DNA from 4 places in the Paenibacillus sp. NPDC056579 genome. Region 3 is predicted to be linked to each of the others. Evidence: riboswitches for the same ligand, from Rfam matches in the RefSeq annotation. Region 3 holds a riboswitch; each other region holds the start of a gene.
The links. Region 3 has a riboswitch for cyclic di-AMP ahead of ACFQ88_RS38120 (resuscitation-promoting factor). Riboswitches for the same ligand answer to the same signal wherever they lie in the genome.
Positions count from the first base shown of each region.

Region 1 (7,909 bases), on a different contig from region 3:
CGGACCGATTGGCACGGGCGCAGAGTGAGCATTGTGAGCGATGATACGGATCTTCTCGTCCAGGCTATTGTGCTGCATGAGCTCGAAGCCAAAGATATCGAGATCCGAAGCGGCGGTCTGGAAGAGGCGTTCCAGCAGCTGGTGCATCATGAAGCCAAAGAGCAAGAATTTGAAAGGAGATGAACCTGATGACGGGCATGATAGCTCAATGCAAGGCGGAAATATTGCGTACGTTAAGAAACCGGAAATTCGTTGTGACGGCTTTGCTGATGCCGGCCATCTTCTACTTTATATTTACAAGCACGATGGATGCGAATATGAATATCGGCGGAATTCAATGGAAAGCGTATTACTTGATGTCCATGACTGTATTCGGAGTCATCGGGGGGAGTATGAACACGATCAGCATCCGGTTCGCGCAAGAGCGCAAGCAGGGCTGGGTACAGCTGCTGCGTATCACGCCGCTTCCGTCCGGAGCGTATGTATTTTCAAAAATCGCCGCTCAGTCGGTCATAAATCTCGGCACGATTGTGTTCATGTTTCTTATCGGCGGTCTGTTCAAAGGAGTGGAGCTAACGTTCGTACAGTGGCTTTCCTGCGGGTTGTGGATTTGGATCGGCATTCTCCCCTTTCTTGCTCTTGGAACGCTCATAGGGACTATCCGCAGCGTTGAGGTGGTACAAGTGATATCACAGGTGATCTTTATTGTCATGTCGGCGCTGGGCGGTCTTTGGATGCCCATTCAGTCCATGCCATCGCTAATGCAGCACATTGCGGAATGGCTTCCTTCGTACCGGTACGGACAAGGAGCGTGGAATATGGTGGCGGGAGCTTCTCCGGATTGGATAGGCATTGTTCTGCTTGCTGCTTACGCCGCCGTCTTTATGGTATTATCTTCCTATAGAATCAAGAGACAGGAAGCGATATAAGCGATGTTCAAGAAAGCGTCCGAGCCTTTCGGCAGCGGAATCAGTATTTTCCAAATGATTTGGCTGGTGTATATGGCTGCTCCCATCTACAGCATGCTGCAAAAGCCGGTTCCCGAAATGTGGATCGGTTTTCCTTTATTGATATTATTTGTGGCCTTAAATATCGCCTCGTATAGGGATGTGCCGCGCCGGCTCCTGTATGTGCTTCTGATGTACGGCATCGTGGTCTATTTATGCTTCCGCTACGATATCACCTTTTGGTTCATGGGCTTCTATGCGGCTCCGATCATCGGGCTGCTTCCCTCCAGGAAGCAATTTTACTCGGGCATGGCTGTTATGCTGCTCTTGTTTGTATTTGTATTCGGCTCACATACGCATCATTTCACCGGGAGCGATCTGGTGCTTATGATCCCTTCCTCGGCGCTGATGATCGGATTGCCGTTCATTCTCCGTGCCGGTGTGAGGTCAAGGGAGCTTAAGGCCAAGCTGCATTCGGCCAACGAGGAAATAGCAAGGCTTGTGCAAATAGAGGAAAGGCAGCGCATATCCCGGGATTTGCACGATACGCTGGGACATACGTTATCTTTGATCACGTTAAAAAGCGAGCTCGCGGAAAAGCTGGTGTTGAAGCAGCCGGAGCGTGCCGTACAGGAAGTCAGGGATATTCAGATGACGGCTCGCGCTGCGCTGAAGCAGGTGCGTGAGCTTGTATCGGGAATGAATGCGGTGACGCTGGCGGAGGAAATTCAGCATGCAGAACGGATATTAGCTGCAGCCAATATGGAGCTTACCGTGGAAGGAGATGCTTCGCAGATCAAAGCGTCGCCTGTCATCCAAAACATCCTCGGCATGTGTCTGCGCGAGGCGGTTACGAATGTCGTCAAGCACAGCAAAGCGACAGGCTGTGGGATTGTTGTGCAGGAAGACCGAAGCGAAATTACCGTCACAGTCCGTGACAACGGCGTCGGACTGCAGGTGGCGGCTGTCGCAGCATCGCCATCCGGCCATGGACTGGTAGGGATGAAGGAACGTCTCGACTTGATCGACGGCAGGCTGGAGCTGCAATCGGAACCGGGAAAAGGGACGCAGGTCACACTATCCGTACCCAATATCGTGAAGAATCAACAGGCAGGTGACAATAAACGATGAAAGTGATTATTGCAGAGGACCAACGAATGCTGCGGGGCGCCCTGAGCGCTCTTCTCGATTTGGAGGACGATATCGAAATCATCGGGCAGGCGGAGCAAGGGGAGGAAGCGCTGCGCATGATTGTGGAGCTGAATCCCGATTTGTGCCTGCTCGATATTGAAATGCCGCGGATGACCGGCCTCGACATCGCAGAGCGGCTGCAGGAGCTTGGGCATCCGTGCCGTGTCGTCATTTTGACGACGTTTTCCCGTGCCGGCTACTTTCAACGGGCGATGAAGGCGGGAGTGCAAGGGTACTTGCTTAAGGATTCCCCTATCGACGAGCTTAGCAGCGCGCTGCGCAAAGTTCACGCCGGGGGCAAAGCGATCAGTCCCGAGCTGGCCTTCTCGTTCTGGGAGGCGGCAGAAAATCCGCTCACGGATCGGGAACAGGAGGTGCTGATGCTGGTGGCCCAGGGCATGTCGGCGAATGAAATCGCCCGGGAGCTGTTCTTGTCGGGCGGCACGGTACGTAATTACGTATCGGAAATTATGCAAAAGCTGGAGGCAAAAAATCGGATCGAAGCCATCCAGATCGCCGAGAAAAAGGGTTGGCTGAAATAAAAGGGACAGTGAAGGGGCAACAAAGCATGCGACGGCTCGGACAAGGGGGCACGATTTACGAAAAATGCAGAATGAGTGAGCAGGAGGCAGTATTCTAGAGACCGATCTTTAAGTAAGCGTTACCATGATTTGAATTCGTTTTATATCATCGCACAAGTCCCTCGGGTGTTCTTTACAGAAAGGAGCAACAGGCGTAATATACAATTCATGATTTGTTAATGTAGTTTCGATTCTTGATCGCTCAATTTCCGTAACTGGAAAGCGGGGGAACCAACGAAGCGGTGCGCGTTCGGTGTGAGAGCCGTTCGGGTATTGCTAGGGGTGAATCCCAAGGCATTCGCAGCAATGCTTTGGGTAGGGCGACTCTCACCGCCCGAATCCGACAGCTAACCTCGTCAGCGTGGATAGACATGGCTTGTTTATAAGCAAAGCGGACATGTCAATGAGAGAGGATGATGGAGCTTGTGATCGTTTATTGCGGCCACAGGGCTTATGCCTCTGTGGTCTTTTTTGTGTTCAAACATAGCAAAATGAATCGCTGAGTCCTTGGGCTATAGGTCTTAAGGATCGGGGGAACCGACGAGCCAAACGGCTCATGGGGTGAATCTTGCAGCAGGAGCGGTTAATCCAGGGTGCAAGTAGGGCGACTCTCACGCCCGAATCCGACAGCTAACCTCGTAAGCGTATCGGGAGAGGCAACTAATATCGTGTGCAGGCACAGCGGAATGCTGTGCTCTTAAAGAAGCCGCGAGAAGAGTTCTCTTCTCGCAGGCTTCTTTTTTGCTGCCCTCGGAAACGGACGATACTAATTTTCGTTGCCGTCAGGGATGAGGCCAAAATTTGCGGGTATAAAAAAATGGCAGATTTGTGCGTCTCCCTGGGATAACGGTTGCCTCCTCAAGGGAGAATAGGAGGAAGAGAACAATGAACGCCACGCAAGAGTACATTCTTGTATCGGCACCAAACAAAACCGGAGAAAGCTTCATCCGGATGCTCATGTCCAAAGAAATTCCCTTCGCCGTCATAACAAACAGCAAGGGAGAGCAGGGCCGGCTCGCCCGGATTGGCGTAAAGCATATTATTTTCATTGATACGAACGAATATGAATCATGGGTGTTACCCGAGCTTCCCATCGGCAAAGTATTTTTATTCGAAAGCTCCTTAAATTTATGCTGCCGGTTTATTCAAATATGCAGAACGTGGACGTCCCAAGATATATGCGTTATCACGCACAATAGCAATCCGAGGCTCGTATATAAAGGCCTTGGAGCGGATGAAGTGATTCATACGCCTAGCCACGAAGTGTCCTTTTTGGTAGAGGGCAGGGTGTAATAGCTTGCCGGCAGAACGGTGTCATTTATCAATCCGGGAGGATGCCATGGAAACCTTTAGAGGGAAAACGCCGGAGGAAATACTGTTATCCATCTCCAGGCTCCATCGCGGAAGACTGAAGGTGTACATCGGCGCGGTCAGCGGCTCTGGCAAAACCTACCACATGCTCCGCGAAGGGCAGGCGCTCAAGCAGCAGGGGATCGATGTGGTTATCTGCGCGGTCTCGACGATGCAACGGCCGGAGACGGTAGAGCAAATAGGCGACCTGGAGCGGGTGCCGAGCATCCATTGGCACGGCAAGGAAGGCACGGAGAAGAAGGATTTGAATCTGGAAGCGCTGCTTAAGCGTAATCCCGAGGTTGTTCTGGTCGACGGCTTGGCCCACCGGAACCGCAAGGACGCCGGTTTCCCTACCCGCTTGGATGATATCAAGCAGCTGCTCAGCCATGGCATAAGCGTTATCACAACGATCAACGTGTATGAGCTGGAAGGAGCGACGGAGCTGGCCAAACGGTGGACCGGCATCGAAGTGCGCGAAACCGTACCTGCCGACACGCTGGAGCTGGCGGATGAGGTCGTGCTCATCGACGTGACGCCGGAAACGCTGTTGACCCGTGCTGCTGAAGGGCAAATGCGGCTTAGCTGCGAAGCGGATATTTACAAGCGGGGGAACCTGGCCGTGCTGCGGGAGCTGGCGCTTCGTCTTGTTGCCGAAGGCGTGAACGACACGCTGGAGAAGCACCGCGAGGAGATGGGGCTCCTGGGGCCTTCAGGTGCCGCGGAGCGCATTCTCGTGTCCGCGCAATACCATTGGAACGGATCGATCCACGTGCGCCGCGGACAGCAGATCGCCAAGCGGCTGAACGGCGAGCTGGTCGTCGTAACCTTCAAGGGGAAGCGGGAGATGACCAAGGAGGAGACCGCCTTCAAACGGTCGATCGTGAAGCTGACCGAGAAGGTAGGCGGAAGCTTCGAGGAGCTTCCTTTGGGCTCGCGCCGGGCACTCCCGAAGCGTCTGGTTGACTATGCGATCGAGCACAATGTAACGAGAATCGTCATGGGCCATTCCAAGCAAACGCGCTGGCAGGAGCTGTGGCAAGGCTCGATCGTTCACGACATGCTGAAGCGGACGAAGAATATCGACATCTTCATCGTTGCGGACCGGGCGGAGCATGAGGGAGAACGGATTCTTCCGGCCCGGATGACAAGGCAGGCGGACGATCCTTACCGCCGGCTCAGCATGAAGGAAGTGGAGAAGCGGATCCAGCAGATCAAACGGGGACGGCTTAAGGTATATATCGGTGCCGCGCCCGGAGTAGGCAAAACCTATACGATGCTGCGAGAAGGCAACGATCTGCTGCGCAAAGGCGTATCGGTGAAGATCGGCTTGCTGGAAACGCACGGCCGTAAGGAGACCAAGGATCAGATCGGCGCATTGGACACGATTCCCCGCAAGGTCATTGATTACCGGGGAACCCGCCTCGAAGAAATGGATACGGACGAGATTATCCGTCTCGCTCCGGAAATTGTTCTCGTAGATGAGCTGGCGCATACGAATGTGCCGGGCAGCAAATACAAGAAGCGCTATGAGGACGTATTGGAAATATTGGATGCCGGCATTTCCGTCATTTCCACGGTCAACGTGCAGCATCTCGAAAGCTTGAACGATGCGGTGGAACAAATGACCGGTGTCCGTGTCCGGGAAACCGTACCGGACCGTATATTGCGGCTTGCGGATGAAGTACAGCTGATCGATGTCGCTCCAGCGTCGTTGCAGCAGCGGATGAAGGAAGGCAAAATCTACGCGATGGACAAAGTGAACCAGGCGCTGGGCAACTTCTTCAAGACGGGCAATCTTATCGCCCTCAGGGAGCTGGCGCTTCGGGAAATCGCCGATGATGTAGACGAACGCCTGGAATCGCTGGAGCGCAAAGGCTCTCTACGGGGTCCGTGGCGTCGCCGTGAGGTCATCTACGTCGGTGTCAGCAGCACGCCTAAGGCGGAGCGGCTCGTAAGAAGAGGCTTCCGGATCGCGCATCGGCTAAAGGCGGCTTGGTATGTCACTTATGTGCAGACCAAGCATAGGAAGCAGCCGGATGATCTGGAAGAGAGACTGGAGCAAATCCGAAAGCTGACCGAGCGTCTCGGGGGAACGTTCGAGATGCAGGCCGCGGATCACCGCAGCCAAATTGCCGACGTGCTCGTAGCCAAAGCCAAGGAGTACAAGGCTACGCAATTAATCATCGGCCAATCGGGGCAGACCGTGTGGCAGGAGTGGTGGCACGGCTCGCTGGTCAAAAAGCTGCTGCGCTTGTCACGGCATGCCGATGTGCTGGTCGTTGCCGATTATGACCCGAATCTTCAGCTTCAGCCAAGCCAAGAGTAACAAAGGAACGAATCAACTTAGGAACGAATCAACTTAGGGAGAGATGTACTTACAATGGGGATATTTGTGTTTGTGTTCGTCTGTCTGTTTGCAGCAGGATACTTAATCATTAACATGTTCGACAACCGGCGCACATCGAACAAGGAGGGTGTCCGCAAACGGATTATCATTTCGATTAGTCAGGCGGCCATCATCTCCAGCATCATTCAGCTGATTATACATGAATAGCAAAACAGCGACGGGAAGGTCTTCTTGGCGGTGCTGCGCGAGATGACCTTTCCGTTTGGGTTTTAAGCCGCGAGGGCTAGGTGTTCTTGCGAGGAAGGGACTGTGGCAGAAGCTTCTTATTGATTGATGAAGGTTTTCAACGGACCTATCATCAGATTCATTCCGTCAACCATGCCTTGCAAATAGATCACCTTTTCTTTATCCTGCGGTACCTGCTCCGATACATCCGTCAGCTTTCTGCGAAACTTGTACTGGGTTTGCTCAAGATTTTCAACCAGTCCTGCGAAATCCTTGACGGCTTTCTGGCAATCGGTAAAGTCATGCTCGGTGAACAGATCGTTATTTTTCTCAATGAGCTCTTTAATAAAATGCTCGGTTGAATTCATGGCAGCTTCACCTCCCACCCGTAGAATCGGTTAGGTAAGCCTTTTTTATACATGGGGAAAGGGCCCTTGACAATTATAACTGTAATCAATATAATAACAGATAAGAAGCAGATGAGATTCCAAGCAGAAGTCGGGAGGTTGCATTATTTTGAATAGCGAGTTTACCATTGCGGTTCATAGCCTAGTATTGCTCGCTTACCGGCCTGATCATATGGCAACCAGCGATATGATCGCCCACAATGTATGCACACATCCCGCCCGGGTGCGAAAGGTCATGGCTCTGCTTCGCAAGCACGGGTACGTTGCAGCCAAGGAAGGAACGGGAGGCGGTTTTTTGCTTCACTGTGAACCGGCGGAAGTAACGCTGGCCGATATGTACCGTCTGACCTCTCTGGGTTCCGTTAAGCCCGGCTGGTGCTCAGGCGACGTGGAGCAGGATTGCATGATTGCGTGCAATATGGCCACGGTAATGGATCATATTTTTTCCGGGGCGGAGAAGCAGTTGATCGATTATTTCGGTCATTGGACGATTCACGATGTACTCGAGCGGCTGCGTAAGGAGCAGGACAAGAAATAGCCCTTGTTTTGTTTTCGAGAAACTGTAATCGGGTAACTATCAGTTAGAGGGAGATTTCATTTCTGCACCTGCATCGTTAGGTGGAAGCCGAAGCATTGCAATCTTTTATTTGAACTGTTACTTAAATTGTTTCAGTTAATTCAATGTCAGGTACAGATGGAAGGAGAGTGGCAGGTATGGCGGTGGCAAAACAAGAGTGGATTCGGGTAGGAGATTGGGTTAGCGGCACTTCAACGGAGGATGAGAAGTTCATCGGCTATGTGGAGTCGGTTGACGTATTCGGCGGCGCAAGAGTTCGCGTTACGCAATGCGACCATGAA
Region 1 covers NZ_JBHTVD010000005.1:47,179-55,087, forward strand. The annotation lists gene ACFQ88_RS19925 (ABC transporter ATP-binding protein) at 1-183, shown strand, start outside; gene ACFQ88_RS19930 (ABC transporter permease) at 189-929, shown strand; gene ACFQ88_RS19935 (sensor histidine kinase) at 933-2,078, shown strand; gene ACFQ88_RS19940 (response regulator transcription factor) at 2,075-2,680, shown strand; cyclic di-AMP (ydaO/yuaA leader) riboswitch at 2,909-3,097, shown strand; cyclic di-AMP (ydaO/yuaA leader) riboswitch at 3,207-3,380, shown strand; gene ACFQ88_RS19945 (hypothetical protein) at 3,605-4,012, shown strand; gene ACFQ88_RS19950 (universal stress protein) at 4,059-6,398, shown strand; gene ACFQ88_RS19955 (hypothetical protein) at 6,453-6,626, shown strand; gene ACFQ88_RS19960 (hypothetical protein) at 6,743-7,012, opposite strand; gene ACFQ88_RS19965 (RrF2 family transcriptional regulator) at 7,161-7,589, shown strand; gene ACFQ88_RS19970 (group-specific protein) at 7,766-7,909, shown strand, end outside.
Region 1: another riboswitch for cyclic di-AMP. It lies ahead of ACFQ88_RS19945 (hypothetical protein); the one in region 3 lies ahead of ACFQ88_RS38120 (resuscitation-promoting factor).

Region 2 (7,909 bases), on a different contig from region 3:
CGTCGGCGCCGACTTGGAGAGCAGGATCCCCACGCCGATCTTGGCCGTCTTCAGCAGCACCTCGGACGACACTCTGCCGCTGAATACAAGCACTTTTCCCTTCAGCGGAATACGGTGCCGCAAGCAGTGGCCGTACAGCTTATCGAGGGCATTGTGCCTGCCGATATCCGTTCGGGCTGTCAGCAGCTCCTCCGTCGTGCACAAGGCGGCGTTATGAACGCCGCCCGTGTTGCGGAAGTCCGATGAAGCGTGCTGTAGCCCGCGCATGAGCGCAAGGCATTGCTCCGGCGTAATCGTTGTCCGGGACATAACCGTTTTGGCCGTACGGGCATCATTATGAAAATAAAACTGGCGGCTCTTGCCGCAGCAGGAGCCGATAAACCGTTTATTGTACCAGTCTTTGCCGGTATTTTGCGCGGCGGCCAGCTGCACATCGGCAAAGCCGCGAGCCTCGTCCAGCGACAGCTTGGCGATATCCTCCATGGTACGGATCATTCCTTCGGAAGCCAGAAATCCGATGACCATGTCCTCCAAATCCGACGGAGAGCAGACGATCGTCGCGAATTCTTCCCCGTCGACCCGGATCGTAAGCGGAAACTCGTCCGCGACCTCATCCTCCTTCTCCTGCAGCCGCCCCGACTCATACTTCAATATTGGCCAACGTGACGTTACCGGACGTTCCATGCCCATCACTCCATTTCCGTCTCAAGCTCGGCGATCCGCTTCTCGACATACTTCGTATCCTTGAAGGCGTGATAGGTTTCCGCCTTTTCCACCACGGCAGCAATGTTATATTCGGGTATGCCCGCATGCGGCTCATATACGCCTTTCGGAATCAGGCTGTTGCCCTCCGGCCAGTGAACGCCGATATTGCCGCGGCGAATTGCCGCCGGCTTGGCGCGCCCGTGCAGCAAGCCGTACCGGTTATAGACGACAACGGCGTCCCCTTCCCGCAGCCCGAGACTGGCCGCGTCCTCGCCGTTGATCAGCACATCGTACCGGTCCGCATTGTTGAACGGATCGATATCGCTGTAGATCATCGAGTTGAACTGCTTGCCGCGGCGCGTCGTTACCATGAAGTGCCCTTCCGGCTTGCGCAGCTCGGGCAGCTCGATCGGGATGAGCTGTCCGCGTCCGTCGGGCGTCGGACAGACGCCGCCCTCGCACAGCCACGCTCCGCCCCATTGGAACACATCGCCGCGTTCCGCCAAATGCTGAACGCCGTCGTAATACGGGACGGCCTGAGCAATTTCGCGGCGGATGCCCTGCGCATCGCCGAATCCGATGCGCCGCTTGTTCTGCGGATCGACGCGGACCGCCAGCTCCGCATAGATCGCCCACTCCGCCCGCGCTTCCCCGATTCTCGGCCCTTTGATTTCGGGCGAGAAGTAGACCATCCGCTCCGTCGACGTCGACGTGCCCCCGCCCGGCTGCTCGTACCGGGTCATCGCCGGCAGCACCAGGACCGCTTCGCGCGCGTCGGCCAACGTCGACGTATTCAGCACGATATCCTGATGCACCCGGATATCGACGCTCTCCAGGCAGCGCTGTACGAAGGCCGGGTCCGGCATCGTCTCGAGAAAGTTGCCGCCGGACGTGTAGAACAGCTTCAACTTCCGCTCGTGATCCTGCGGCAGCAGCGCATTCTCCAGCGAGACGCCGACGATGTCGCCCTGCCATGCCGGCAGCTCGAAGCCCCACAGCTTCTCGATGCGGCTCCGGTCCGCCGCCTTGTAATCGCCGCCCGGCAGGCTGAACGGGTCGGCCCCCATCTCGCCGGAGCCCTGGACGCCGCTATGACCGCGAATCGGCATGAGGCCGCAATGCTCGCGGCCGAGAAATCCCCGCAGCAGCGCCAGATTGGCTACCTGCGAGATGTTGTCCGTGCCGAACCGGTGCTGGGTCAGCCCCATGCTCCAGACGAAGACGGCGGATTTCGCCTTCGCAAGCAGGCGGGCAAACTCCAGCATCCGTTCCCGGCTGAGCCCCGAGGAGCGCTCGAGCTGCTCCCATCGCTGCTTCATGACATGCTCTCTCAAGGCGGTATAGCCGTTCGTGTGCTCATTCACGAACGCGCGGTCGATGGCGCTGCCGGGGGCTTCCATCTCCATCTCGAACCAATGCTTCATGACGCCGTTCATGAACGCAATGTCGCCGCCTATGTTCACCTGGTAAAAGTCGTCGGCGAGCCTCGTTCCGAATAAAGCGGATTCCGGAATGGAAGGAATCCAATACTGTTCCATCGACGGCTCATAGTACGGATTGATGACGATAATTTTCGTTCCTTTCCGCTTGGCCGCGTACATATATTTGGTCGAAACCGGCTGGTTGTTGGCGGCTACGCTGCCCCAAAACACGAGCACGTCGGTGCCGATCCAGTCCTTGTAGTTACAGCTGGAGGCGCCTATGCCCACGGACCGCTTCAGCGCCGTCTTTGAAGGAGAATGGCAAATGCGCGACGCGTTGTCGATGTTGTTCGTGCCGAGGAGCCGGGCGACTTTGGCCGCCGCATAGTAGCTCTCGTTCGTAATCCCGCGCGCCGTCAAATAGAAGGCCAGCTGCTTCGGGTCGATCGAGCGGATCTTCGCCGCGATCATCTCCAGCGCTTCGTCCCAAGTCAGCCGGGAGAAGCGCCTCTCCCCTTGGCGCCGGATCAGCGGATACGGGATGCGCCCGAGCTTGCGCAGTGCCGTGCTGTCGAGCCGGGCCAGCTCGTCGATGTCCCGGTGCAGCTCCTCCGGCTTGATTGCGGGCATCGTGCTAAGCCGGAGCACGTTCAGACGCGTCGTGCATAGATGCGGGCCTTCCAATGTCCGGTCGTACAGGCCGGACACGCCGAGAGCGCAGCCGTCGCATACGCCCTGCGTCAGAATGCGGTAAGCATAAGGCAGCTGATCGCGGTTCTCCCAGGCGATCTTCGCCGTTTCCTTGATATGGTGCGGCTTCACCCGCCCGAGGCCGAAAGGCGCTTTGCTCACCCACAGCTTCGGATCAGGCTGTTTGGGAAGCTTGATCGGACCGGTGTGCTTCGTTGTTCCCATCTTGTATCCTCCTATGAACTCAAATAAAAAGCCGCAGCAGACAAGCCCTCTTATCGCAAAAAATAAAGGGTAGGTCTGTTGCGGCGGTTAGTCTTAAGCAGGGTCGCTGCCAAGTGCCAACGGCACATTATGATGGATGCTACATGATGCTCAGGTTATTTGAATAATCGTCATTGCTCATGAGCCTGTCAGACTCATAAATGTCTCGGAGCGGCGAATTTGCTTTCGATGTCCTGATCGAAGACGAAGATGGACATGCCGAAATCTTTTTCCAAATCGATGTCTACATATAATTCCAGGAAACGGGCGCCGAGCAGCTGCTCCATCTCTATCGGCGGGTTGTTCTTGTACATTTCCTTTACCATCTCGGTCCTCGCGGAACGCAATACCTGCTTTCCGTCCGCTGCCGAGGCGATAAACTTCTCAACGGGCGAAAGGTTCCCCTCCATCTCGCAAATAGCCCAGCACTTGCAAAATGTCGTGCGGATTTCCCGCGGACCTTTGCCCATATGACGCTTTCGAAACGCTTTCACTAAATTGCTGAATTCCGCTTCCGTTTTGTTCATATCGGGACGTCCTCATTTACCGGATTTACATCCAAATTTTATCACGGAGTTCAGGTTTGTTCAATGGATGCGGCAAAAAGAGGGTTCCCTTACACATATCCCAGCTCAGCTCGATTAAGCAGGATCCGGCGTGTGCGGCTGCTATTTTTCGAGAATTGCAGAATGCTCTTATCTATGTAAAATGGCTAGAGATGACGGGCATTTATTGAAGTTTCATAGAGCCGCTGGAAGACTTTGTGCCATGAAATGCGCCTTGGCCCATGCTACAATGAAATGGCTCCGAACGATCCGTACCGGATTATTGGTCATGGACACCGGAAGCAAAACTATCAAAATTAAGGCCGAAGCTTAATAGAAAGCACGGGGGATCCATTCCATGGGGTGAAGCCGCCTATTGCGGCAGGGTGATTGCTCTTTGACCCGAATCCGTCAGCTAACCTCGTAGGCCGCGAAAAGGAGAGGATTTTTTTGAATCGTTTCAAAAAAGTTGTTTTGACAGGTGTACTGGCTTTGAGCCCGATTATCGGCGTGAGCGCTGCATCTGCGGCTCCGTTAAATACAATTTCCGATAGCACGCTGTCCAGCTTGACCAAGCAATACGGCATTGACCTGAATTCTTTGCTGCAAGGACAACAAGGCCAGTGGCATTCTATCCCTACTGGCAGCAATAACGTTTATGCCGGTGGATATTGGACTCAAATTCCTGTCGGCAATGGCAACGGCAGCAACAATGATTGGAACTGCAACTTCGGCATTCCTTCCGTGAATCCTGGTAACGGCGCCGGTCAAGGCAATGTCGACGATGGCGGCACAGCTGACAACGGCAGCGAGGATAACGGCGGTACCGTCGACAACGGAAACGTTGACAATGGCGGCGATACCGGCAATGTCGACAACGGATCCGCTAACGGCGGCAATACCGGCAGCGGCAGCACGGGAAATACAGGCAGCGGCACGGTCAACGAAGGCACTAGCGAGCAATCCGCATTCGCTACCGAGGTCATCAACCTGGTAAACCAAGAGCGCGCCAAAGCAGGTCTGGGTGCCCTGACAGAAGACAAAGCTTTGTCCAATATGGCACTTGATAAGGCAAAAGACATGTACAATAACAACTACTTTGATCATAATTCGCCGACCTACGGTTCTCCGTTCGACATGATGAAGACTTACGGTATCAGCTACTCTTATGCCGGCGAGAACATTGCTAAAGGTCAACGCAGTCCGCAAGAGGTTATGAACTCCTGGATGAACAGCCCTGGGCACCGTCAAAACATCATGAGCCCTAACTACACCAAAATCGGCGTTGCTTACTACAACGGCGAGTGGGTACAAGAATTCATCGCTAACTAATACGGATAGTATCAGACAGCCTCGTATGCTTTATGCATCGGGGCTTTTTTCTGTTTTCCGGGTGCTGTTCACTCATGAAAGGACGGTATATCGGGACAGATAAAAGTTGAATTTTTAGAATATTCGAACATTTTGTAACCGTTTGCATATACATATAGCATAATCTGCATTTAGCTATTTCTTTCGGGAGGTGTAATCATGGCGGTTCGTCATTTGCTGGCTGCGTTGATTGGTCTCTTGTTTATTTTCGCTCCGTTCTGGATTGATTTCAATCATGAAGGTGCGGTTGTTACGAGCATCGTTGGAGGAACGATTCAAGCGGTAGCTTCTTTCCTCGGCTTTATGCTGAAGAAATCAGGCTGGGGTTCGTGGCTGAACTGGATTTCCCTAATGGCCGGGGTCTGGTTCATTATTTTCCCTTTCGCGTTCTTGACCGGTTTTGCGGATTATGTGGTTTATATCGTCCTAGGCATAACCACAGTAATGCTCAATTACTATACCATGAACGACGAATTGTGAATTGTAAGCGCTGCAATCTATTTTGATAGTCCCGGTTTATATACAGGCGGCTTTTTTTCCTTTATTCTGGAAAGGTAGTGATCCAGGAAATGGAGGATGATCGTTATGGAAACATCAGCATCATCAGTAGCCGCTTACTTTCTGCAGGATACCATTCAAACCTTTCGCAGCATGAAAAAGCTCGCCGACCGTGCCATGGAGCAGCTGGAAGCTTCTCAGTTCCGAGCCGCGCCCGATCCTGAATCGAATTCCATGGAGATCATCATTAAGCATATGCACGGCAATATGCTGTCGCGTTGGGCCGATTTCCTTACTTCCGACGGAGAGAAGCCGACCCGGGACAGGGATGGCGAATTTGAATCGGGAGCGTTGGATCGGGAACAGCTGCTGCAGTTATGGGAGGAAGGCTGGAGCGCGCTGTTCGCCGCTTTGGAAGACCTCGGGCCGGACGATGTGCTCCGTACCGTGACGATTCGCGGAGAAGCCCATACGGTGCTGCAAGCGATCCAGCGTCAGGTGTCCCATTACGGCTACCATGTCGGCCAAATGGTATACTTGGCGAAGCATCTCCGAAGCGCTCATTGGCAGACGCTGAGTATAGCCAAGGGCCAATCCCGAGGCTTCAAGCCTTAACTCAATCAGGGCCGCAATCCTTACTATGGAGTGCGGCTTTTTGCTTTTTGCTTTTTGCTGCGCATCGATAGAGATGAGTTAAAGGCTTTCTCAATGAATGCTGTTTTTCTCGAAGTTGCCTCCCAGTACATCGGAAACCTGCTGGATCGAAATAAACGCCCGTTCGTCAATTTCCTGCACGATCGACTTGAGCTTCGAAACCTCCAGCCTTGTAACCACACAATAGATCATTTGCGTGTCTTCCTGCGAGTATCCGCCCTTGGCATAAATATAGGTCGTGCTGCGCCCTAAACGGCTAATGATGGCGTCCGATATCTCTTGATATTCGTTCGAAATGATGGTGACCGATTTGGATTCGTCCAACCCTTGCACTACGATATCCATAACCCGCGATGCAATATAGTATGTAAAAATCGAATACATCGCCGAATCCCATCCGAATACGAAGCCGGCTATAATAAAAATAAACACATTGATAAACATAATGATCTGTCCGACGGACATGCGGAACCGCTGGGATAGTAAGATCGCGACAATTTCGGAGCCGTCCAGCGAGCCGCCGAAACGGAGCACCAGTCCGATACCCGCGCCGAGAATGAGTCCGCCGAACAGCACCGCCAAAATCTTTTCCGTCGTAAACGGCTCGACATGATGCAAAAATGCGGTGACCACCGACATGAGCCCGATCGCGTATAGGGTGGAAAAAGCGAAGGTTTTGCCGATTTGCTTGTAGCCGATCACCAGAAACGGGACGTTGATGAAGAAAATATACAGACCCAGCGGCAGCGAGGTCAGCGCCGATAACACGATGGATATCCCGGTAATGCCGCCGTCGATAATTTCGTTCGGAACGAGAAAAATTTCGAGGGCAACCGCCATCATCACAGCGCCGATGGAAATAAAAATAAACTTCTTCACGAAATCGGCGGCTTTCATCTTTTTATGCATTCGCGCCATGCTCTTCCTGCTCCTGTCGTTTTTCTTTTTACCATTCCCCCATCGATTCAAAATCATGTTCACTAGGCAGGCTACGGTTAGCCCCAAAAAGAAAACCCTTGCCTCGAGGCAAGAGTCGGTGTCAGTTTAACGTGAAGCTTTGTCAAATTTGTCTGCAAAAGCAGCCACTCTACGTAATGCTTGTCCGCTTGATTGCAGCATGTGTTACAGCTTCAGCTCAATTAATTCCGGGCTGCGCAATAGTCCGTGACGCGTCCAGCCTATGCTTTTCACTTTGGCTTGAATTTGCGGCATCAAGTAGACGAACTGCTCGTCTTCCCCGGATACAAGCGCTTTGCTGAGCTTTTTGAATGCTTTTCTGTGCTTTAAATGAACGCCCTGCTCCAGCATGCCGGCCGGCCGGCAAACGCCTTCCTCTTCCTTCGATAGAAGCCAGCCGAAGCCATCCTTGCGGTAACCCGTTATAGCAACTTCCTCATGACGGTAATTCATAATTTTAATCCAGTCGTGCGACCATCTGGAAACGTACGGACTGCTTTTGCGCTTCGCTACCATACCTTCCATATGACGTTCCACAATGGTACGGTATAAAGCTTCACCATGGCCGTCCGTTTGCGGAACGAGACGAAACGCCTCATTTTCGGGCAGCACCGACTCGAGAATCGCGCGGCGCCTTACGAGAGGCAATCCCCGCAAATCTCTCCCTTTATAAAATAAAATGTCCCAAACATGATATTGTGCCGGTTTTTGCAACGAAAAGGAATGAATCTTCCGAGAGTCGGCAAGCATCAGCCGCTCTTCGGCCAATCCGGCAGCCTCCGCTCCCGTTTCCGCATCAATACA
Region 2 covers NZ_JBHTVD010000002.1:479,843-487,751, reverse strand. The annotation lists gene fdhD (formate dehydrogenase accessory sulfurtransferase FdhD) at 1-684, opposite strand, end outside; gene ACFQ88_RS09690 (FdhF/YdeP family oxidoreductase) at 690-3,041, opposite strand; gene ACFQ88_RS09685 (Na-translocating system protein MpsC family protein) at 3,236-3,607, opposite strand; cyclic di-AMP (ydaO/yuaA leader) riboswitch at 3,937-4,070, shown strand; gene ACFQ88_RS09680 (CAP domain-containing protein) at 4,076-4,957, shown strand; gene ACFQ88_RS09675 (SPW repeat domain-containing protein) at 5,156-5,476, shown strand; gene ACFQ88_RS09670 (DUF1572 family protein) at 5,582-6,109, shown strand; gene ACFQ88_RS09665 (YitT family protein) at 6,200-7,066, opposite strand; gene ACFQ88_RS09660 (ATP-dependent DNA ligase) at 7,271-7,909, opposite strand, start outside.
Region 2: another riboswitch for cyclic di-AMP. It lies ahead of ACFQ88_RS09680 (CAP domain-containing protein); the one in region 3 lies ahead of ACFQ88_RS38120 (resuscitation-promoting factor).

Region 3 (7,909 bases):
CCGGGCTGTGCGGCCGGTTAATGTGCTGTTTGAAATATGAGCATGATAACTACGAAAGTGCCAAGGATGATGTACCGCGTGTAGGCAACGATGTGATTACTTCATTAGGAGATGGCCGCGTGGTATCGTTAAATATTAACGAGCGTACCGTAAAAGTGCAGATTTATGAGCTCGGTAAAGTCATGGAGCTATCCTTTGACGATGTGGCGGAGCGGCAGTTTTAACGGTGGTTCCAGCTTTCTTGAGGTGAATGTGTGGATAAAAGAGACATTTTTGTTCAGATTGAGCAAATGGAAGAACAAATGGGTACCCTATACTCGGAGCTCGGACTGATGAAGAAGCAGATCATCGAGCTGCTGGAAGAAAATAACCGGTTAAGCATTGAGAATCAGCAGCTGCGCAAGCTGTTGAAGAAGGATGCCGAGCCGCCGGTTGCGGTCGTGCCCAAAATTCATGTCACCGCCGCACAGGCCAAGGAGCTTACAGGGGAAGGCTACGATAATTTGGCCCGACTGTACCATGAGGGCTTCCACATCTGTAATGTCTATTACGGTCATTTGCGGACGGAAGGCGATTGTCTGTTCTGCTTGTCGTTTTTAAATAAATAAGGAAACCGCCGTAGGGAGCCAGCTTCTCTACGGTTTTTTTTGAAGAAAGAGGAATCGTTCATCTATGGGAAAAGTAGACGTTCATATTAATGAAAGAATCGATGATTTACTGACCAACGATCTGAAAATTATCCAAAGCGACGAGGTGTTCAGCTTCTCGATGGATGCCGTACTGCTGGGAAGATTCAGCTATGTACCGCCCAGGGGGCGTGTCGTGGATCTGTGCACGGGCAATGGAGTCATTCCGCTGCTTCTGAGCACGCGGACGAAGGCTTCTATCGTCGGTGTGGAGATACAGGACCGGCTTGCCGATATGGCGGACCGCAATGTTCGAATCAATGACATGGAGGAGCAAATTCGTATCGTGCATGGCGACTTGCGGAATATTCACACCGAGCTCGGTAACGGTACGTTCGATGTGGTGACGGTCAATCCCCCTTACCTCCCGGTTCCTAACGGCGAGCAAAATGTAAACGAGCACGTGGCTGCGGCCCGTCATGAAGTGTTCTGCACGCTTGAGGATGTAGTAAGGACAAGCAGCCGGCTTGTGCGAAGCGGAGGCAGAGTGGCTATGGTGCATCGTCCGAGCCGGCTGGTTGAAATCTTTTGTACGATGCGTCAATATAAGTTGGAGCCGAAGCGAATCCGGTTCGTGCATCCCCGGGCAGGGGAGGAAGCGAACATGGTGCTGGTGGAAGCGCTGAAAGACGGGAAGCCGGAGCTGCGAACGCTTCCGCCGCTTATCGTTTACAAAAATAAAACGGAATATTGCGATGAGCTGATGGAGATTTATTACGGCAAACGAGACCAGCTTATCGAGCCAACCGTTACCTAACGGGGGAACCATCACTTGAACATTCAAAAAAGCTATCAGCAAAACGAAGAGGCGGCCGGTAAGCTGTATTTGGTCGGCACGCCCATCGGCAATTTGGAGGATATGACGTTTCGCGCGGTCCGAATCCTGAAAGAAGTGCAATGGATCGCGGCGGAGGATACACGGCAAACGCGCAAGCTGCTGACGCACTTCGACATATCGACGCGCCTTGTCAGCTATCATGAGCACAACAAGCACGCCAGCGGTCCGGAGCTCATCCGGATTCTTCAGTCCGGCGATGACATTGCGCTGGTAAGCGACGCGGGATTACCGGCTATATGCGATCCCGGTGCGGACCTGGTCCGGCAGGCAATCGCTGCAGGCATCGACGTCATTCCGATTCCGGGCGCGAATGCGGCCTTGTCGGCGCTGATCGTGTCCGGCCTGCCTACCGACCGCTTCACGTTCGCCGGCTTTCTGCCGCGCGACAAAAAGCCCCTAATGCAGGAGCTGCAAGCGCTGCAGCCGGTCAAAGAGACGCTGCTGTTCTACGAGTCTCCGCATCGGATCGTCAAGACGCTCGAGGCGATGCTGGAGGTGTGGAACCCGGAGCGGCAAATGTGTCTCATGCGCGAGCTGACGAAGAAGTACGAGGAAGCGGCGAGAGGTACGATTCAGGAATGCCTCGACCTGCTGAAGGAAGTGCCGCCGCAAGGCGAGTATGTCATCGTCGTAGAGGGCAGCACGGCTTCCGAGAGCGGGGATTCCGCCGCATGGTGGGAAGCCTTCAGCCTGGAGGAGCATGTGGAGCATTATACGACGCAGGGCGTCGACCGCAAGGAAGCGATCAAGCGGGCCGCCGCCGATCGCCAGATGCCTAAGCGGGAGCTGTATAATCTGCTTCACCGGCAGTAAAATTTTACAATATCTTTGAAAAAGGCCGATCGAAGCTATGCTCGATCGGCTTGTTTGTTAGCTCTACTATATAAATGGAGTTTGAACATTGCAAAAAAGGGAGTAAGGAAATGAACCGGAGAGTTCACGAGCCGCCTTTTAAGATGGATTATAACCTTAAAACTGAATAATAAGAATCCATCTTAAACAGCGGCCGGAGGTACATTCCTTCTCCCTAACCCGGTAATGTTCAAACTCCATCCCCACCCCAAAAAAAATCCCCAATTTCATAAAAAATCATGAATTGGGGAATAGAGGAGATATGAAAAAGGTTAGAATTACCTTAGTAAGAAGTGCTATCCTTATTATAACCTATTTTTTTTATTTTGTCACAGGTATTGGCATTTCGGATAAACATTCGTGACAAACAATTTTTCCTTTGAAGTAGGACACGTTTTCAGCGTTTCCACAGAAAATACAAGCAGGTTCATATTTCTTCAACATGATGCGCTCGCCGTCCACATAAATTTCCAAAGCGTCCTTCTCGCCGATGCCCAGCGTTCTGCGAAGCTCGATCGGAATAACGACACGTCCCAACTCGTCGACCTTTCTAACAATACCAGTAGATTTCATCATATATGATAAGTCCCCTCTCAATAAATTAATCGTCATGATTCGACATTCTTCTTAAGGTTTATGATACCAACCATTCCCAAAATAGTCAACTATCATTTTTGATTTTTACCCGTTAAAAATTGGAATGAAACCCTTCTTGTACAAAATTTAATTTATTAAACAAGTGAAAAACCTCAAAAAACAAAGGCTTTTAACTAAATGGGAATCGTAGTAATATGAATATATTGCATGTCCAAGAAATAATTTCAAGTCATATAATGTTCACATTTGGAAGTTGATTACGACAATATTCGACAAATCTACGGATTTTCCGTCTCATTTATTTTGTCGAATGCAACCAGGCTAAGGGGGAACCGACATGTCGAATCCATTGCGCGAAGAAAAAGTTTTCAAAGACCCTGTGCATAAATACATCTACGTGCAGGATCAGACCGTATGGGACTTGATTAATACCAAAGAATTTCAGCGCCTGCGCCGCATCCGGCAGCTGGGTACGTGCTTTTTGACCTTTCATGGAGCCGAGCACAGCCGGTTCTCCCATTCCTTGGGCGTCTACGAAGTCACCCGCAAAATCATCTCGCAGTTCGAACGCAACGGCTACGAGGATTGGCCGAGCGACGAGCGGCTGCTCAGCTTGTGTGCAGCGCTGCTGCATGACGTCGGGCACGGACCGTTTTCCCATTCCATCGAAAAAACGTTCGGCACGAACCACGAGGAATGGTCTTGCCGGATCGTTCTGGGAGACACGGAAGTGAACCGCGTGCTGAAGCAGGTATCCCCGTCATTTCCGCAGAAGGTGGCCGGTGTCATCGCCAAAACCTACAATCAGGAAATCGTCATCAGTCTCGTGTCCAGCCAACTGGATGCGGATCGGATGGATTACTTACTGCGCGATGCTTATTTCACCGGGGTCAATTACGGCACCTTCGACCTCGAGCGTATATTGCGGGTGATGCGTCCGTTCCAAGGGCACATTGTCGTCAAGGAAAGCGGCATGCACGCGGTGGAGGACTACTTGATGTCCCGTTACCAAATGTACTGGCAGGTCTACTTCCACCCGGTTACCCGCAGCGCCGAAGTGATTTTGCATAATATTTTTCAAAGAGCGAAACAGTTATATGAAGAAAACTACGCCTTCTCGTTTATGCTGCAGCCGCTGTTAAGCTTGTTCCGTCGTACGCTGACCGTAGAGGAGTACCTGCTGCTCGACGAAGCGTTCATGCAGACCGTGCTGATGCAATGGTCCGGCGAAGCCGATCCGATATTGTCCGACCTGTGCTCCCGTTTCTTAAACCGCAGGCTGTTCAAATATGTCACGCTGGAGCGGATTGATGTACAGCTGATCGAGCAGCTTCGTGATGCGATGACGGCTCTCGGAATCGATCCTGCGTTTTATCTCGAAATTGATTTCCCTTCGGATCTTTCGTATGATGTGTATCGTCCGGGCGAGCATGACGAAAAATTGCCGATTTTGCTGCTGGACCATAAAGAAGGGCTGACAGAAATTTCGCGCAAGTCGGAAATTGTCCGTTCAATCAGCGGCATCCACATGGGGAAATACCATCTTTATTTCCCGGAGGAGCTGCTCAGGGCTGACCTTAAGCCGGAGCACCGGAAGCTGCTTGGCGTAGAATAAAGCGCAGCAGCCTCATCCATACAGACTTCAATAAAGGAGACTTTGTTTACATATGCTGACCGATACGCACACACATTTAAACGCACCGCAATTCGATGAAGATCGACACGAGGTCATCCGGCGCGCGCAAGAGAACGGAATCAGTCGAATCGTCAATGTCGGATTTAACCGGGAAACGATCCCCACCTCGATCGCATTGGCAGAGCAATATGATTTCATTTATTCGACCGTGGGCTGGCATCCTCAAGACGCCAAGGATATGACGCCGGAGGACCTGAAGTGGATCGAGCAGCTATGCTCCCATCCCAAAGTCGTCGCTATCGGCGAGATCGGCCTGGATTACTACTGGGATACGTCATTCAAAGACGTGCAGGACCGCGTATTTCGCGAGCAGGTTCGGCTGGCCCGTAAATTGAACATGCCGATCGTTATCCATAACCGTGACGCGCATCAAGATATTATCCGTGTTCTCCGTGAGGAGAAGGCGTCGGAGGTCGGCGGCGTCATGCACTGCTTCTCGGGCAGCTGGGAGACGGCGAAGATGTGTCTCGATATGAACTTCTACATCTCGTTCGGCGGGCCGGTTACTTTCAAGAACGCCAAACAGCCGAAGGAAGTGCTTGAAAAGGTTCCTCTCGATCGGCTGTTGGTCGAAACCGATGCTCCATATTTGACTCCGCATCCTCATCGCGGCAAAAGAAATGAAACTGCGTATGTGAAATTAGTCGCAGAAACCGCTGCTCAAATCAAAGGGTTAACCTTGGAGGAGCTGGCTCACGCGACTACTAAAAATGCAGTTAGATTATTCGGTTTGGAGTAGAGGAATCCGGGGGTCAGGACAGCCCTTTTTTCGTCGAAATCGTGATAATTAAAGAAAATTGGTTAAAACAGTAAGTCAGTGCAAGAAAAATAAGGGTTTTCTTTTTGAAACTGCTAAAATTTGTTTGAATTGAACAAAAACGGACCTTTTTTGGCGAGTTTGTATACTTTACAACTTTATATCCGACAGCGTAAACTCAATATTAACTTAATACGATTACCAGATTTCCACTATCGCTGAGTTTCCGTAAGGGAAACGGGGGAACCGTAAGCTGACCTGTCTCGAATTTCAATAAGACTAAGGTCACAATTTCTGGGGTGAGTCTTGGTGAGGATGAACGGCTAACAATCCGATACCAAGTAGGGCGACTCTCAAGTCCGAATCCGTCAGCTAACCTCGTAAGCGTAAGAGAGAGGTAACGATTGTCGTGTGCTTTATTTCATTTTGATGAAATAACGAAAAGTCACGGGAAGAGTCCTCTTTCCGATGACTTTTTTTATGTTCTCCCGTTCATTGTGATACGAATCCGACAACATAACGACCGAATACCGGGGAGGTGCTGGCCGCACGCAGGAAGAAACGATATGGCCCGTAGGTTGCAGCCCTTAGTTGAATTAACGAAAGATTGCAAAACTTAAACCATAGTCGCGTCAGATGAAATCATGCGAAACACTCGACGGCGGGGCTTTGAAGGAGGACCGACAAGTGGGAGCTATTCAACACGAGCAAACCCATGTAAGACGATCATCCAGCATGTCCTTCGCATTGCGATGGAAGCATGAAAACTTGCGTTTGATATCGAAAGCAGCACTCATTTCATTCGCTTTGACTTTCATGTTTTTGATGATGTTATACGGTACGGCTACCAAGAAGGTATCCGTAGTTGTGAACGGACAGGAAACCGTTGTGTATACGAAGCAATGGGATCTGCAGCGTTTACTGGATGAGCAGAAGATTACTGTTGGAGAGCACGATAGGCTCTCGGCAGCGCTGGATTCGAAGGTGAAGAACGGTGACCGGATCACCATCGAGCATGCCAAGCCGCTTCAGCTTACGGCTGACGGCGAGCAGAAGACGCATTATACCGTTGCCACGACGGTAGGGGATGCTCTCAAAGATTTGAACGTCACGGTTGGGGAGCTGGATAAGGTAAATCCGTCGCTGGATGCCGAACTGCCTCCGAGCGGTGAGATTCAAATTGTCCGGGTCAAGAAAGAAATGGAAGAGGTTTCGGAAAAAGTAGCGTTTAGCGTAGTGAAGAAGAACGATCCGCAGCTGGTAAAGGGCAAAGAACAGATAGTGCAAGAAGGGCAAGAGGGCGTAGTCCTCAAAACTACGGAAAAGGTTTATGAAGATGGAGTCTTGGTCTCCGAGCAAGTGGTTGGTGAGAAGGTCCAAACGGAAAGCGTCAATAAAGTGGTCGCTATCGGGACGAAAAATCCGGTAGTCGTGTTGTCGGCGTCATCGCCGAATCTTCAAGAAGTAACCAAAGGCGGTGTGTCTTTTGGCGTGAAGCAGGTCATCAATAACGTGACCTTGACTGCATATACGGCAAGTGTAGCTTCTACGGGCAAAAGCGCGGAGCATCCGCAGTTCGGTATTACTTCATCGGGTACGAGAGTAACGGAAGGTCGAACAATTGCAGTGGATCCCAAAGTGGTTCCCCTGGGCTGGTGGGTTTATATCGATGGGCTTGGCTTCCGCAGAGCGGAGGATACGGGCAGCGCCGTGAAAGGCAACGTCATCGATGTGTATTTCGACAGCGGTTCTTATGCTAACAAATTTGGCATGAAGCGTGGGTATACGGTCTATGTCATTGGACCGAAGAAGCCGACGGCGGACTAAGGACCTGCAATTAGGGCAGACTCATAATATATAGGGTAACGGATGAGAAGAGGGATACCTCTTCTTTTTTCTGTGGTTGGCTTTCCAGAAAGAAGGTTGTAAGATGATAAAGGAAATTATTGTCGTTGAGGGCAAGGACGATACGACAGCCATTAAACGGGCGGTAGACGCCGAAACGATCGAGACCGGCGGGTCGGCGATCAATAAAGAGGTCATCAAAAGAATTCGCCTCGCGCAGCAGCGCCGGGGAGTGATCATATTAACCGATCCGGATCATGCGGGAGAGCGGATACGTAAAATCATTACGGCTCAGGTCAAAGGGTGCAAGCACGCTTTCATCACGCAGGAGGAAGCGACGAGCAAAGGCGATATCGGCGTCGAGAACGCGTCCGTGGACGTGATCCGCAAGGCGCTGGCAAACGTGCGCACCGATTATGAGGCGGAGGAGTCCGATATTACGTGGGAAGACCTTATCAACGCCGGGCTGATCGTTCATAATCAGGCGTCCGCGAGACGGATGGTAATGGGGAATCTGCTCGGGATCGGGTATTGTAACGGAAAGCAATTTTATAACCGCTGCCGGATGTTCCGCATTTCGCGGGAGGAATTCGCCGAGGCGTGGAAGCAACTTGAGGAAAAAGAGGGCTAGGAAACGA
Region 3 covers NZ_JBHTVD010000020.1:46,062-53,970, reverse strand. The annotation lists gene ACFQ88_RS38155 (PSP1 domain-containing protein) at 1-224, shown strand, start outside; gene yabA (DNA replication initiation control protein YabA) at 255-608, shown strand; gene ACFQ88_RS38145 (tRNA1(Val) (adenine(37)-N6)-methyltransferase) at 673-1,443, shown strand; gene rsmI (16S rRNA (cytidine(1402)-2'-O)-methyltransferase) at 1,459-2,337, shown strand; gene ACFQ88_RS38135 (AbrB/MazE/SpoVT family DNA-binding domain-containing protein) at 2,698-2,952, opposite strand; gene ACFQ88_RS38130 (HD domain-containing protein) at 3,311-4,588, shown strand; gene ACFQ88_RS38125 (TatD family hydrolase) at 4,641-5,408, shown strand; cyclic di-AMP (ydaO/yuaA leader) riboswitch at 5,633-5,828, shown strand; gene ACFQ88_RS38120 (resuscitation-promoting factor) at 6,114-7,253, shown strand; gene rnmV (ribonuclease M5) at 7,357-7,902, shown strand; gene rsmA (16S rRNA (adenine(1518)-N(6)/adenine(1519)-N(6))-dimethyltransferase RsmA) at 7,909-7,909, shown strand, end outside.

Region 4 (7,909 bases), on a different contig from region 3:
CGTCGCCGCGTTTCAGCGTCTCTTCACGTCCCCATTCGTTCTCGTAGATGCCGTCCGTCTCCACTTCGTCGCTCGAGACCGGCTTCATGCTTTTATCTTTCGCCATAAGCGCCAGAACCCTCCTTGATGTTGAATTCGGCGTTAGTATGCCCGTTATTCCGATAATGTATGATGGCTGCTCTTCTTAAGAAGGCCATATGGAAAAAGGCCCGCAGGTCGTCATGACCCGCGAGCCTAACAGGCTTCAGCCTTGGTTACGTATATCTTCGAATCAATTCCTGAAGCTGATCCGCTATATAACCGGATCCTCTCCGCAGCTGATCCCCGGGGATCGTAAAGCGGATGAAGCTCTCATCGGCGCCCATCGCCTCTGAGAAGAACCCGCCCAGTCCTCTTGCCCGGCGGTCGATTTGCAGGAACAGCTCCAGATCGTCGCCCTTCAGGAAGAACAGCGCCTCCAGCTCATCCAGCAATCCGCGGAACGGGCCGGCATTCGGCACGAATTCGAACTCCTGCACGAAAGGCAGCCCTTGTCCGAGCCGCGGGGAATAATCATTCGTTATTTCCCGCAGCCGGAAGCCGAGATCCTCCAGCGCATCCAGCACCGTGCCCATATGGGAATGCGGCAGCACTTCGATCAGATCGCGGTCCGTCGGGTCGACGGCCATTTTGATGTCCAGCCCCGTTTCAATCCACACCGGAGTCCGGCGCAGCGTGATCGGCGTTTGCTCAGACAACACAAAGCGGAACGGAATTTCGCGTCTTTCATTAGCGCCCAGCGTGAACGCGCTTGAGATTAAAATTTTATCGATAATGGCTTCTTTCGTTACTTTGCGATCATTTTCTTCTTTGATGTATTGGGTTTTGACGAATAAATACAGACTGTCGATCTGCTGCTCCAGCTCGCCCCCGGTCAGAACGGCGACGCCCCGTACTTCTTCACCTGCAGCCAAACGCTCCGTATGCAGCTGCGTATCCACCTTAGCGGAACCAATTCCTACACTAGCCAACATTTTTTTGAAAAATGACATCGCGGCACCATCTTTCATTTATTGTTTTATCGGGTTTTACTAGTTATACGGAATCGTCTACCCCTGGTTTCAGGAATCCGAGCCGGTGCGGGCATGATCGTTCAGCCACCGGTACCCTTTTCTAACCGCGGTCAGCAAAAACTCGGGCACGGGAAGCCTTCTTATGACCGGGAAATAGAAGCGGTCGTACGCCGCCTTCAAATCGTCCCACATCGAGCACGGCTCCTCCTTCAAAAAGTCGGACACGTCCACGACGATACCGCGTCCGTCTTTGAGCATGACATTTTTGCCGTGCACGTCATGCGGGTTCAACCCCTTCCTTCTGGCGTAATCCAGCGCCTCGTCCACATCGTGGATGACCCTTCGCGGTATCGGGATGCCCCTAAGGATGCAGTTATACAGCGTCACGCCGGTCAGCCGCCGTAGAATCAAATACGAGCCGCCAGCATGGAGGCATTCCGAGAATGCCGGATGGCTGCCGAGCCGCCGGTACACCTCCGCCTCGTCCTCCAGTCCGGGCCGGCCGGGAGCGTATACTTTGACTGCAAAATTGGCGAAATCCGGGTGAGTGACGACTGCCGCGTAATTCCCTGCGCCCAGCAGCTTCCATGGCTTCGGAAGATGGTGCACGACGACTGGATCGTGAGGATGTATGCTTTCAATTTGCAATTGCGGCAGCAGCTGCCCTTCCACCAGATCGATAAGTTGTTGTATCATTCCCGCTCCAGCTCCCTGATCCTATCAATTAACCGCCGTACCGGTACGTCGGAAGCCCGGCAACGCCCGGCTTCACGCGGAACAATCCGCCGGCAAGGGGTTGCCCTGCCAACGACTCCTCCGATAAGCCCGTACGCGCCGTCGTTATATATAATTCATCGTTGTTCGGTCCGCCGAATGCGCAGGAGGTCACGCGGGCGGCCGGGACACGTATCGCGCCGATCTGCTCGCCGGTCGACGGATTCCAGCGCGATACCTGCCAGCCGTCCCATTGGGCTACCCACAGCATGCCTTCCTCGTCGACGGCCATGCCGTCCGGGAAGCCTCCGCCTTCAGGGATGGTCACGATCGTCCGTCTGCCGCTTAGCCGTCCCGTCTCCACCTCGAAATCGAAGGCGGACACCTTGCGGGTCATGGAATCGACGTAGTACATCGTCCGCCCGTCGGGACTCCAGCCAAGCCCGTTGGAGACAATTACCCCGTCCAGCGCCTGACGGACCGTTCCGTCAGTCTCAAGACAATAGAGCGCAGCTACCGGTTCCTTCTCCTCAAAGCTTAGCGTTCCCGCCCAGAACCGCCCCGCGGCATCGCATTTGCCATCGTTAAATCGGTTGTCGGTAAGCTCCTTCTCGGGATCGGCTAGGAAGGTCAGCTGCTCCGTTGTCATATCCAGCAGGTGAAAGCCATGCTGAAGCGCCAGTACAAGACCTCCGGACTCCCGCGCTACCGCCGCTCCTACCATCTGATCCAGATGAACCGTCCGGTTCGTTCCTTGATGCGGATCATAGGCATGAACCGCGTTTTCCTTAATATCGACCCAGTACAGCAAGCCGCTCCGTTGATCCCAGCACGGCCCTTCCCCTAACGTTGCCTTCGCATCGAGAACAAGCTCCAATGGAGGATTCGACATGTTTCCTTCACCATCCCGCAGTCAGAATCGGTTTTTATTCTCTCATTGTAGCACATGCCCCGCGGGAAAAGCATTTCTTAGCCGTCTGCTTGCAAGTAACGTTTTTTTTGCCATAGCCATCTGTTTCGGCAGTTGGCGCGGCTTTGCCGTTAATGCAAAAAAGACCTGCCAGCCGGCGAATCACACCGGCCTTACAGGTCTCATGCTGCAGCTATATGGGGAAACCCCTTATTGATTTCAACCGCCGCTCAATACGTTTCGGTTTCTTCCGGGCTCTCCATAGGAGTCAAGCTTTGCAAAGCTGCCTGGTCCTCCGCCAGATCAGCCCTTGCTTCGTCCACTGCCTTCTGGTTATGGCTGAAGCTGGCCTGTTCGATCGCACGCTCTGCACGTTCTACGGCCGTTTCGGCTTGCTCAATCAGCTGCTCGCTCGGATGGCTTTGCGCTTGCGTCACCGCGTTGTGAGCCGTATTGACGGAATTTTGCGCCTGGGAAATCGGGTTTTGCGATTGCAGGCTGGAGTCATATTTCGCCATGGTCGTGTACCTCCTCATGTCTTCATAACCTTCCTGCTTACTATGAGACAAAAGGAGGTGTTTTATGCCGGAGACGAATCCCTTTACAAGGTTATGGAAGAAGGCGGTTCCATCGCCTCAAAGCGGCTGGTCTCGTATCCAAACAGCTGAGGATGGGCATGGAACTGCCATATTTCCGTAATCCGCTTCGGAAGCGGAGGATGCGTCGACAGCAGCTCGTACCATGCGATGAAAAACCCTCGCTCCCGGCGGCTTTCCTCCAAATAATCCGGGATGTTGATCCGGTTAAACAGCTGCTTGCCGACCGCGAGCACCGTCAATGCGCGAATGGCCGCATTCGCATTGCCTGTGTAAGCCGTCGCAATACGGTCGCACGTATACTCGCATGCTCTGGAATAGGCGTTGCCCAGGAATGGGATCCACATTGCGGGAAAAATCAGCATCTGCTTCGACACATGCTTGCGCTGCAGATGAGCCAGCTCATGGGCTATGACGAAGGTTAATTCCTCGTCGTTGCCCTGCTCGATCAGCTCGAAAATATCGGAATAAAGCACGACAAAGCTGCGTCCGAAAAACCGCGTCGCAAACGCGTTTAAGATCCCGCCGGACTGGACGATGAACACGTCCGGAGCGTTTTTGAGACCCATACTGCTGCTTAGCTGCTGCACTTTCTCATAAACAATCGGAAACTGCCGCTCCGTTAATTTGACTCCTGAGCTGCGGATCCCCGCAACCATAAGCCCATGCAATAGAAGCGCGACAGCCAATCCGATCAAGATGTACACAATGCCTATAATGGATACGATCAAACTGACATAAATTAAGATACTGATGATTACACAAACCGTGTACAATGTAGTTTCATTTTCATGCACCAAGCGAGATTTCATCGGCTTTCCCTACGCCCCCCGTAATATAAATCCGACTGATCGGAAAGGCGGAGCCCTTCTTTCCTCGCAATCGGGTTCTACGGAGCTTCTATATATAGAAACATCCGCAAACACCGCTATTTTATCACAGGGAATTTCCAAATTAAAACAGAATTTTATGGACACGTCTTACTTCTTCTCTGCTTTCATCCGCTTGATGCAGTTGACCCTGGAGCAATATTGCTTAATTCCGTCCCACCTTCCCCAAACGCAGCCTGCGCATTTTTTCGGCTGATGCGGTCGTACATCCGTGACAATTGCTTTTATCATATATACCTCCAGTCAATTCTTTCCCAATGAACACCGATAAGCAAAGTGCTGCGAACAGAAGGCTCATTGAGGCGGATTCCTCCGGTTTCTCAAGCCTTAATATCCGAAATAAGCCTGCGAGCGTTCAATCAAGAAGGCGCGTTCCAGCGACCGGTCTTGCTGCTCGTGCAGCCTCGACGGATTGTGCAAGTGGTCCGCGAGATCGGATAAGGCGGTTTCCGCCAAAGCTCTTCTTATCGGTCCCCAGGACTCGTTCCTGCTCTGGATGTAGCGTAATGCTTCAGGAATGGTAAGGCCTTTCAGCATTGTAAATACGGAAGCCCACCGGGCGAAGTCGCCTGTAGCCCTCTCTGATGCCGGAACCATATATTCGGCCCAGCCGGATACACTGCCGCTGGACAGCTTGAGCAAGCCGCATGTACAGTCGCGGCAATCCGTCTGAATCCGGTTTTCAATCCATTTACAATCAAAGCGAAACAATTCCATATGGCCGATTTTGAACTCAGATACCTCTTGTTCACCCATACGGGGTAATGGATCCGATAATTTCATCATGACGGCATATCTCCTCTTATAGTTTTAGGATAGAACAGCACAAAAAAGCCTCAGGAGCAGAGAAACTCTGCTTCCGGGCTTCTTTACACAGTAAAATAAGCTTGCGGTCGCGGTTCTCTCTCAATCACGTTTACGAGGTTAGCTGTCGGATTCGGACTTGAGAGTGTCCTACTCAGGAACAATAGAAGCTAATGTCCCAAGATTCACCCCTTGAAGCTGCTTGCTGCGGCTTCGATTGGTTCCCCCGCTTCCCCTATTCGGGAGTTCAACGTTAAAGCTTGCATTATGCTGTTGTTGAAATGAATCTTACTCCCAAACCCAAGTAATGTAAAACCGGAATCCGGCGATTATTTCCAATATTTTGACGGGAATTGCACATGAAAACGAAATCATTGGGATAAGACAGCGAATATCGTTCCGAATGCTTCATTATTCGCTGATTCTCACATTTTTGGAGAAAACGCAAGATAAACGAAGCTATATGGAGAATTTTCGAGATCTGATTCTTGTTTGCCGCATGAATCCCCCTTAAGTTCCCCATTTCGCATGCAGGGTTTCTTTACAGTAACAAGCGTCCGGCGTATGATTCAACTCATGAATCGACATACAAAGTTTCCACTATCGAATCGCTGAGTTTCCTTTTGTCCTATATATTGTGACACAAGGAAAGCGGGGGAACCAAAAATCGTGTTGCGTTAAGGCGGTGTGAGAGCTGCCGATACGTCGACACTGGGGTGAATCCTATGAGAATTTTTCACAAAATGCTCATGGGTAGGGCGACTCTCACCGCCCGAATCCGGCAGCTAACCTCGTAAGCGTTGGAAAGGCAGCTATCTTATCCTTTTAATAGGCATATGGGCTGTCAAAGAAGAGAGGATGATGAAGCTTGTGATCGGAACCGGCGACCACAGGGCTTAGACCTCTGTGGCTTTTTTCTGTCCGAAAGTACAAACATGATGTTTTCCAACCATATTTTGCATCTTTTTCGCTGAGTCCTTCATAGGAAGGAACGGGGGAACCACCGGAAGCTCGAAAGCTACTTTTCCATCGGGCTTCCATTGGGGTGAATCACAGGAGCAGGCTAGCGCATGCTCTCGTGTAGGGCGACTCTCACGCCCGAATCCGGCAGCTAACCTCGTAAGCGTATCGAGAGAGGCAACGATTGTCGTGCGATAAGACACGGTTCATTCACTGTGCCTTAAGAAGCCACGGGAAGAGTTCTTCTCTAGCCTGCAGGCTTCTTTTTTGTTGCCTTCTCTTTCTGACCGAAGTAGGAGGAGTCGTATGGAACAACGCCAGCAGTTCATTCTGGTTGCAGCCTCGAACAAAACAGGCGAAGCCTTCATCCGCAAATTAATGCTGCAGAAGCTTCCTTTCGCAGCACTTGTCAACAGCAAGTCGGAAGCAGCGAGGCTGGAGGAAATCGGAGTAAAGCATTTTATTCTGGTAGATACTACCGAGGAGAGAACATGGGCGATGCCCGAGCTTCCCGTAGGTAAAGTGTACTTGTTCGAAAGCAGCCTGAACTTGTGCTGCCGCTATATCCGGGTGTGCCATATGTGGACCTCGGAGCCGATTTACGTCATTACGCATTCCGTCAATCCCAGGCTGATTTATAGAGCTCTTGGAGCCAGCTTTGTGATTCATACGAATAGTCACGATGTATCTTTCTTGCTAGCCTCGCAGCGGCCGGAATAGTAGAGCCTTAACTGGAGGCTGAGACCGGAATGCGGGGAATGCCTTACCTTACTATTGAAAGCTTTGGAGGGATACCGATGTTGGATCTGTATATGGTATTGACGCTGGCCGTCACTTACGCACTGTTCAGCGGTTTTTTATCCTGGTGCGGCAGAGTGATTCAGGAACCGGAGAGTGAGCGAAAATGATAGTCGTTGCGATTTTTACTTTGTTTATCTTTCTATATCTTGTGTATGCGCTGATCTATCCTGAAAAATTTTAGGAGCAACCTAAGGAGGCTTTTTTGAGCTATGGGCATCTTGCAAATTGCCGTCGTGATAGTAATCCTGGTACTGCTTGTTAAGCCTTTGGGCACGTACCTGTATAACGTATTTCGGAATGAAGCGAACGGAACCGATAAATGGTTCTCCTTCATTGAAAAGCCGATATTCGCCCTGATCGGTCTGAAAGACCCTAAAGGGATGACCTGGAAGACGTACGGATTCAGCTTCATTGCGACCAATATCGTTCTTGTGGCTATAAGCTACCTGATATTGCGGATCCAAAAATTTCTCCCGATGAATCCGAACGGGATCGACAATATGGAGGAGACACTCTCCTTCAACACGGTCATCAGCTTCATGACCAATACGAATTTGCAGCATTACAGCGGTGAGACCGGACTATCCTATTTCTCGCAAATGGCCGTCATCATGATGATGATGTTTACCTCGGCGGCGACCGGACTGTGCGTAGCGATAGCGTTTGTCCGCGCGATTACGAGCAAAGGAACGACGATCGGCAACTTTTTCGAGGATTTCGTGAAGGCTCATACGCGCGTCTTCCTACCGTTTGCATTTGTCATTACGCTGGCGCTGGTGGCGCTTCAAGTTCCGCAAACACTGCAGCCTACCATCACCGTCACCGGTCTCGGGGGTCAGGAGCAGCAAATCGCTATCGGTCCTGTCGCATCCTTAGAATCGATCAAGCATTTGGGCACGAACGGCGGAGGATTCTTCGGAGTCAACTCGGCTCATCCTTTCGAGAATCCGCGTCCGCTGACCAATGTCATTGAAATATTGTCCATGTGGTCGCTGGCCGCCGCCTTGCCTTACACGTACGGGTTGTTCGCCAAAAACCGCAAGCAGGGCTGGGTTATTTTCTCAGCGATGATGATTTTGTTCCTGCTGTTCTTATCGCTTGTTTACGTATCGGAATCGAACGGCAATCCGGTCATGAACCGGCTTGGCATCGACGCGTCGCAAGGCAGCATGGAGGGCAAAG
Region 4 covers NZ_JBHTVD010000008.1:237,709-245,617, reverse strand. The annotation lists gene ACFQ88_RS27890 (hypothetical protein) at 1-106, opposite strand, end outside; gene ACFQ88_RS27885 (sporulation protein) at 255-1,031, opposite strand; gene ACFQ88_RS27880 (serine/threonine-protein kinase) at 1,101-1,748, opposite strand; gene ACFQ88_RS27875 (SMP-30/gluconolactonase/LRE family protein) at 1,777-2,658, opposite strand; gene ACFQ88_RS27870 (hypothetical protein) at 2,907-3,194, opposite strand; gene ACFQ88_RS27865 (M48 family metallopeptidase) at 3,278-4,084, opposite strand; gene ACFQ88_RS27860 (hypothetical protein) at 4,490-4,948, opposite strand; cyclic di-AMP (ydaO/yuaA leader) riboswitch at 5,061-5,229, opposite strand; cyclic di-AMP (ydaO/yuaA leader) riboswitch at 5,566-5,781, shown strand; cyclic di-AMP (ydaO/yuaA leader) riboswitch at 5,925-6,108, shown strand; gene ACFQ88_RS27855 (hypothetical protein) at 6,233-6,646, shown strand; gene ACFQ88_RS27850 (potassium-transporting ATPase subunit F) at 6,831-6,908, shown strand; gene kdpA (potassium-transporting ATPase subunit KdpA) at 6,937-7,909, shown strand, end outside.
Region 4: another riboswitch for cyclic di-AMP. It lies ahead of ACFQ88_RS27855 (hypothetical protein); the one in region 3 lies ahead of ACFQ88_RS38120 (resuscitation-promoting factor).